2 regions of the Brevibacillus sp. MS2.2 genome follow, and region 1 is predicted to be linked to the other one. Evidence: riboswitches for the same ligand, from Rfam matches in the RefSeq annotation. Region 1 holds a riboswitch; the other holds the start of a gene.
The links. A riboswitch is a leader RNA that binds a small molecule or an ion and turns the genes downstream of it on or off. The one in region 1 is predicted to bind thiamine pyrophosphate.
Positions count from the first base shown of each region.

Region 2: it holds a riboswitch for thiamine pyrophosphate, as region 1 does, so the genes downstream of both, thiC (phosphomethylpyrimidine synthase ThiC) here and thiS (sulfur carrier protein ThiS) in region 1, are expected to answer to the same signal.

Region 1 is NZ_JABSUZ010000023.1:35,593-39,775, reverse strand. It holds gene tenA (thiaminase II) at 1-350, opposite strand, end outside; gene HP568_RS19640 (acetylornithine deacetylase) at 358-1,653, opposite strand; gene HP568_RS19635 (thiazole synthase) at 1,646-2,419, opposite strand; gene thiS (sulfur carrier protein ThiS) at 2,425-2,628, opposite strand; TPP riboswitch at 2,828-2,938, opposite strand; gene kapB (kinase-associated lipoprotein KapB) at 2,980-3,363, opposite strand; gene HP568_RS19620 (alanyl-tRNA editing protein) at 3,395-4,183, opposite strand, start outside.
Region 2 is NZ_JABSUZ010000007.1:150,038-154,220, reverse strand. It holds gene ku (non-homologous end joining protein Ku) at 1-405, shown strand, start outside; gene HP568_RS08740 (cation diffusion facilitator family transporter) at 465-1,346, opposite strand; TPP riboswitch at 1,594-1,706, shown strand; gene thiC (phosphomethylpyrimidine synthase ThiC) at 1,861-3,615, shown strand; gene HP568_RS08730 (hypothetical protein) at 3,631-3,801, shown strand; gene HP568_RS08725 (DUF1904 family protein) at 3,850-4,179, opposite strand.

The DNA of each region.
Region 1 (4,183 bases):
ATGTAGCTCGTGTACCCGAGCATTACAAACGAAGGCTCTGTTGCTTCCAGCTCCGCGCGAGAGATACCAAAGCGCTCGGCATACTGGCGATGCAGCTCCATCTCTGTGTTCAGCGTTGATTCTTGCAAAGCGGCGAATCTGGAGCTTGTTTCCAGATCGTACGCCTTCACACTCGCAATTGCGAACATTTTGGCGTAATCAATCAGATAGATGTAGTCTTGTTTCATGTAATATTTGAATGCACCAACGGGCAGGCTGCCATCTCCAAGTCCGGTGACGAATGGATGTTGATGAACACGCTCCCAGATCGGGGCTACACTTTTTCTCAATCGATCAGTAAAGGTTGCCATGCGATACTCACTCCTTCGCTTCCTTTGGGGTATTGCACCAGTTGGCAATAAAACGGGCCATGATCTGGGCAAAATGAACAAGCTGGTCAGGATCAATGGATTCATCTACGGCATGTGCATGCATGAGCTCACCGGGCCCGAATAATACAGCCGGAATGCCTGCATGCGCAAACCAGCCTGCATCTGTCACCGTAGGCGACATAGTTACACTGGGCGCTTGATGCATGTGACTTTCATAGGCAGATTGCAGCGCTGCCAAGCCCGGATGTTTCGTATCCAACTCCAGTGAAGGAAAGATTTCACCGCGCTCCTCAATCATCGAACGTCCACCCCAGCGGAATGTCGGAGGATGGTCTCTCAGCCAAAGATCAGCTGCTGCTACACGCCCGACGTGATCCTCGATCTCTCGGATGATCTCTTCATGGGATTCATTCGGATAAAAGTGAACGGTAATCCAGAGAGCGCAACGGTCTGCGATGAACGCGGCGTGACGACCTCCCTCGATGACTGCGGGATTGATCGTATTGCTGCCTGCCGGGAAGCCGGGATAGGACTTCATGACGGCCCAGTCCCGTTCCAGCTCCTGTAGTGCGGTGATCACCTTCGTCATTTTTTCAATGGCAGAAGCTCCCCGGACACGTCCGCCTGCATGAATGGTCTGTGCGCGCATTCCGTCATGCAGCGTCGTCGGACTCTCAATCGTGATCCAGCCTGTAATGACACCGCCCTGCCCTTGCATGTGGAGATTGCTCGTATCCACTACAACGGCGTAGTCAGCCTGATAGCCACGCTCGATAGCGACCAATGTCCCCGCTTCGCCTGCTTCTTCTCCGATGACGGATTGAAAGAGCAGATCTCCTTGGAGCTCGATTCCGTGCTCGCGCAGCATTTGGATCGCAAACATGCTCGCAGCGAGTCCACCTTTCATATCAGCAACGCCACGGCCGTACAAGCGTCCATCCTTGCCATGTGTCAGAGCAAAGGGTGGATAGGTCCACCCCGTGTCATCTCCAACTTCAGCCACATCGATATGCCCGTTGACAATCAAGCTGTTTGCCTGTGTAGAGGCACTCCCTGATAACCGACCGACGATATTGTCGTCTCCTGGATATACCGTCCAGCGATCGACCTCGAATCCCATCGCTTGCAGTCTGTTGGCGATTACTCCTTGCGCGGCGTGGCTGTTTCGCGCGGGAGGACTTACAGTCGGATGAGAAACGAGCTCTGCCAATAATGCGAACAGCTCTTCTTTGCGGCTGGCAATCGATTCTACCGCTTCTGTCAGTCGATCCACGCTACTCAATCAACCCTTCAGTCGGGCTGCTTGCGGACGCGTAACGTTTTTTCGCGATACGGCCTGCCAGGAATCCTTTGCGACCTGCTTCTACTCCGAGCTTCATCGCTTCTGCCATCAAGACAGGATTATCAGCAAGGGCGACTGCTGTATTCAACAAGACACCGTCAGCACCCAGCTCCATCGCTTTCGCGCAGTCTGCTGGAGAGCCGATTCCTGCATCCACGATAATCGGTACTTTGGCATCCTCGATGATAAAGCGGAGGTTGTTTTCGTTGACAATCCCTTGTCCGGAACCAATTGGTGACGCACCTGGCATAACCGCATGTACGCCAACCTCTTGTAGACGTCTAGCAAGAATCGGATCATCATTGGTGTAGGTCAGTACGATAAAGCCTTCTTCCACCAAGATTTTCGAAGCCTCGAGCGTGCCAATCGGGTCAGGGAGAAGTGTTTTCGGATCTCCAATGACTTCGACCTTGATCATGTCACACAGGCCAGATGCTTTGGCCAAACGGGCAATGCGCACCGCTTCTTCCGCTGTATAGGCACCTGCTGTATTTGGTAGCAGGGTGAATTTTTTCAAATCGAGTTGTTCCAAAAAGTTTGGTTCTTGCGGATTTTCCAAATTCAAGCGACGAATCGCAAAGGTCAAAATTTCTGCTTCCGACACCTCTACTGCTTTCCCTTGTGTGTCCAAGTCAGCGAATTTACCTGTCCCGAGAAGCAAACGGGAACGAAACTCGTACGGTCCAATTTTCAATGTATCCATCATGATGATCATCCTCCTCCGACAAAATGAACGATTTCTATGCGATCTCCGTCTGCAATCGGTGTTTGTTCGTACGCTGAGCGGTCAATAATTTCACCATTTCGCTCCACGACGACAATCTTCTCTTGCAGGGAATAAGAAGCGAGCAAGGCCCGCACTGTCGTGATCTCTTCCGCCAACTCTACTTTTTTCCCATTCAGCTGAACAATCATTGATTACCTCCTTCTACTGGAAAAAAAACGGCTTCTCCCGCCTGCCTGAGTCGATTCAGACAAACAGAAGAAGCCGTATACCCATCCCATCTCACGGGACGAATGGCATAAAAAAACCATCCGCCTCGGATGGTTGAGTGAGATCTTATCATGCATGCACGCAAACAAGCATAGTTCCGCTCGGATGCGACACGTGATACTGATTCCAAATACCTCTTCCTCCGCTGGCATGACCCAGGTCAGGTTCAACGGTCAGTAACACACTCGTTACAATCTCAGCCAACGTTGCTTGGCTCCCGTTTGGTAGTAAAGCTATGCAATTGTCGTACATTCGAGTACTACAGTACCACTCTATTTCGTGTTTGTAAAGGCTTCCTTGTGCATCCTTTCCAGCTCAACGAGACAACGTTCTGCCCAAGCTGCCATTTTCGCCAGCTTTTCCATTTCTCTCTCCATCGCCTGACGCACAGATTCCTTGTAGTCTGGAATCGCGCCATTATAGCGAATGACCCCTTGGACAGGCGTCATGAATTTTTCCATGTAAGAGAGTGCTGGACGCTGGTGAAACAGCGGCACATCTACTTCGTAGGAAGAATGCAAATCGCCTTGCGTTGGGTATTTGGTCACTGCCAACACTTTTACCAGCAGCTTCGAATCGTGGATTTCCAATACTTCTGTAATATATTCACCCGTTCGCTGCGCAACACGAACGATATCTCCCGGATTCCAGTTCATCGCGGATTCCTCCTTTTATTATGGAATGTATTTACATTAGTGAGTCTTCCAGCAGTTTGCGAGCATGTAGCAATACTTCCTCCGCATCCACTACCGACTGACCGCCACCCTGTGCCATGGCAGGATTCCCCCCACCTTTTCCGTTAATAACCGGTAAGGTTTCTTTCAACACCTGATTGATGGCTACATTGACTTCATGCCCACGAGCAAACACGACTTGCATTTTGTCTTCAGTAGTAGCTGCCAAGAGGCAAATTGCATCTGGCGCCAGAGCAGTAGCCAGTTGTGCGAACTGCTGAAGCTGTTGAATGGTTTTGTCTGTGAAGGTACGCATAATGAGGCGAGAATGACCGAGTTGGCTAGCAGCAGATAGTTGTTGATTCACTTCCACTTCCAAGAGCTGCTTATCCACTTCTGCCAATTTTGCCTTCAAGGCGTCGCGTTCTGCAAGGAGGCGTTCCGTCTGTGCGATCAGTTCCCCTTCATTGGTAGCGAGCAGCTTGGCCGTATCACGAACGACAGCTTGCTTTTGGTTGTAGTCCCGCAAAGCTCGCCAGCCACAGATGAATTCCAGACGAATGTTTCCGCGATGTCGCTCCCAGCCCAAGATCTTGATCATCCCGACTTCGCCCGTACGCGCTGGATGTGTCCCTCCGCATGGGTTGTAATCAAAATCAGGTATCATCACGACACGAATATTTTCAGTAACGGTCGGCTGTTTTTTCAAGGGCAGCGTTGCCAATTCCTCGTCATCAACGAACCGCGCAATGATGGGGTGGTTTTCCAGAACAATCTGATTCGCTCGCTTTTCTATCGTCTC
Region 2 (4,183 bases), on a different contig from region 1:
GTACCGTTGGCCGAAAACGAACTGAAGATGGCAACTGAGCTCATTAGCAATATGACGATCCCTTTTGATCCTGAAAAATATACAGATGAGTATCGAACTGACCTGCAAAAATTGATTGAGAAAAAACTGGAGGGTCAGGAGATCGCCACAGCACCTACCGTGGCAAGAACCAATGTCATTGATCTCATGCAAGCTCTCAAAGAAAGCTTGGAGTCTACAGCTGGTCAAGCCGCCGTACCCATCAAAATCGAGCCTGAACCGACTCCGTCAAAGCCTGCGCGAAAACGCACCACTGCTGCCTCCTCGTCCGAAAAAGAGCAAGCATCGAAAAAGGCGAGCGCAGCAAAGACTACGACTACTTCTACAACCAAAACACTACGCAAAAAGAAAGCTACCCCTGTTTAATTTGCAACAAAAAAACCTGCCCACTCTGGACAGGTTTTTTTGTATTCGCATCAAGACATCTAGTTTGGTGCCATCTTCCTACATGGTTCAATATGGATATGAACGGCGTTAATGCGATGAATCTTGCGCATCTGTTCTTCAATTTTCTCGGTGATGGTGTGGCTCTCCACCACATTCAGACCGGGATCTACATGGATCACAACATCAACCAGCACGCTGCTTCCATGGTAGCGGGCTTTGATGTCACTGATATCCTTCACTCCCGAAATGGAGGAAATGGTAGTTCGCAGGTCAGCAAGCTTGCTCTCGTCAAAGCCATCTGTCAAACGGTGGGTTGCTTCCCTGAAAATGTCCCAAGCAGTCTTCAAGATGATGAGACCAACAACAAAAGCAGCTAAAGGATCAAGCCAGTGTAATTGGAATTGTGCGCCAGCTACCCCGATAAACGTCCCGATACTGACGAATGCGTCTGAACGGTTGTCAGCGGCTGCTGCATCTAGTGCTTGGCTATTTGTTTTGATGGCGAGCTTTTTATTGTAGCGATAGACGAAAAGCATGATGACTGCGGTTGCAAGTGCTGTCCACCCTGCCAACAGGTCAGGTGCCGCATGCTGTGGGTCTAATAAGGATGGTACGGCATTCGTAACGACTTGAACTCCGACAAATAGCATAATAAATGATGCGACAAGTGCTGAAATCGTCTCCGCCCGAAAATGGCCATACGGGTGATCTTTATCAGGTGGTTTCCTTGCAATACGCAGCCCGATTAAAACAGCAATCGATGCGACGACATCCGTTGAGTTGTTAAGACCATCAGCCATTAAAGCTTCCGACGCAGTAACATACGCAACTCCTATTTTTAATACAGAGCAGAATATGTAGGCGAAAATACTCACCCACGCTCCACGTTCTCCTTGTTTTAGATCCGAATAAACATCCATACCTCATCACCTCAAAATACTTCTCCATCCTGCTTCGAAAACGAGAAAAATCAAAGCGCTGGAAGCAGTTGCTTTTTTTCGAACTTCATCGTAACAGATAGGATTCATGTGGGTCTACAGAAACAGTTTTAGTCCGATTCATGAGAATAGGGGGGAGGAAAATGTGTTGCACACCCGCAATATTTTCACTGGAAAATTTCCCTTGAAATTCATTGGACTTCCCGTTATCCTATTCTTGCAATCCAAAATAAAAAAGCACGGGAGCTTGGAATTCACCAGGCTGAGAGGATGGTACTGTGCCATCGACCGTTGAACCTGAACTGGGTAATGCCAGCGGAGGAATGTCATATACGACACGAAAAGATGCGTGTATCTTTAGGATTAGGATACCCGTTTCTTCTCTACTCTCGCGTTGGCGTCGCATGTTGTTATGCGGCGCTTTTTCGTGGGATGTTTCTTTCGCCTCCCTAAACGGTTCTCGCTTTCGTGCAACCAAAACAAGGAGGTTTTTCTTATGTCATTGGTGTCATCTTTTCCAGGCAGTCACAAAGTATACGAAATAGGTAGTCGTGCGGACATTCGCGTCCCGATGCGAGAGATTTCTCTTCATCCTACCGAAGGATTGTCTGGCTCCACACCCAATCCTCCTCTTCGCGTGTACGATACGAGTGGCGAATATACCGCAACGGGGTACGTTCCTGACATTCAAGCAGGACTGCCCTCCATCCGCCACATGTGGATCGATGAGCGAAATGATGCGGAAACGTATGTCGGTCGCGAACCACAACTAGTTGACGACGGCATCCGAAACGAAGAAAAGGCAGCCACCCTCCCCACTTTCCCTCGAGAGGGCTACAAACCAAAACGGGCAAAGCCAGGGAAAAATGTTACCCAGCTTCATTATGCCCGAAAAAATATCATCACACCGGAAATGGAATACGTTGCCATTCGCGAGGGTGTCTCCCCTGAATTTGTACGGGCAGAAATTGCCGCTGGACGTGCGATTCTCCCTTCTAACGTCAATCATCCAGAAAGCGAGCCGATGATCATTGGCCGCAACTTTCATGTCAAAATCAATGCCAACATCGGAACGTCAGCTGTCAGCTCTTCGATGGAAGAAGAAGTCGAAAAAATGATTTGGTCGGTCCGTTGGGGTGCCGACACTATCATGGACCTCTCGACGGGAAAACATATACACACCACGCGGGAGTGGATTATCCGCAATAGTCCCGTTCCAGTCGGTACTGTCCCGATTTATCAAGCACTTGAAAAAGTAAATGGGAAAGCCGAGGATTTGACATGGGAGGTTTACCGAGACACCTTGATTGAGCAAGCAGAACAAGGCGTCGATTACTTCACCATTCATGCTGGTGTTCTCTTGCGCTACATTCCTATGACCGCTAACCGTGTTACCGGTATCGTCTCTCGCGGCGGATCGATTTTGGCCGCATGGTGCCTGGCCCATCATGAGGAAAACTTTTTGTATACGCATTTCGCTGAAATTTGCGAAATTCTGAAGGCCTACGACATTTGTGTATCCCTTGGAGATGGACTACGTCCTGGCTCTATCGCGGATGCGAATGACGAGGCGCAGTTCGCGGAGCTTGAAACATTGGGAGAACTCACAAAAATTGCGTGGGAACACGACGTACAAGTCATGATTGAAGGCCCTGGTCACGTCCCCATGCATCTCATTCGCGAAAATATGGATAAACAGTTATCCATTTGCCATGAGGCTCCTTTTTACACACTGGGGCCACTCACGACAGATATTGCTCCCGGCTATGATCACATCACTTCAGCGATTGGCGCCGCCATGATCGGATGGTTCGGAACAGCGATGCTCTGCTACGTAACACCTAAGGAGCACCTCGGTCTACCCAATAAAGAGGATGTCCGCAACGGTTTAATCGCATACAAAATCGCAGCGCATGCCGCTGATCTTGCAAAAGGACATCCGCGAGCAAAACAGCGTGACGACGCCTTATCCAAAGCTCGTTTTGATTTTCGCTGGAACGATCAATTCAATTTGTCTCTGGACCCAGAACGCGCCCGCGAATATCACGACGAAACATTGCCAGCAGAAGCCGCCAAGTCAGCCCATTTTTGTTCCATGTGCGGACCAAAATTTTGCAGCATGAAAATTTCGCACGACATTCGTCACATTGCCAATGAACAAGGGGGTGCCCAAGACCCCGCCATTCTTGCAGGGATGCAGGAAAAATCGCGTGAGTTCCGCGAACAAGGAAGCCGTTTGTACCAGCCGTAATGAAGGAGGAAGCCTATGGAGGAAGCCAGTCGTTTACGCGAAAAGATCAGTCGATTAGAAGCTGAGCTAGAGCAATTTAAACAACAATTGCGGCTGATTCAACAGGACTGCAGCCACGTCTATATCGAAACTCCACTTACGCGAACCTGCTCGAAGTGCCTGCAAACCGAAAGCCTTTATTATTAATAGAAAAAGGTCGAAATCCCTTTGGTGGATCTCGACCTTTTTTCTTGCTTATTTCGTCATTCCAACTTGCAATGGAAGTCCTTCTTTATAATAGAGAGAGGGCGATAGCAGAATGAAGAAAATATGGATATGCAGAAAGCCTTGCTTCTTCAAAATGCCGTGTATGGCACTAGCAATCGCGTCATGCTGCTTTTGTTCACGGGGAAACATCATGATCTCTACAGACAAAGGACTGTTCGTCAATTGCTCTACCTGAAGCAGCTCTAATTTCACCTTTTCCTGAGCTACTTCAGCAATTTTGGAAAACTCTTCTATAAGAATCTGAGAAATGGGCTCTATGTCTTGCTTCGCAAAGCCTTTAAACCGAAGAAACGGCAAGTCA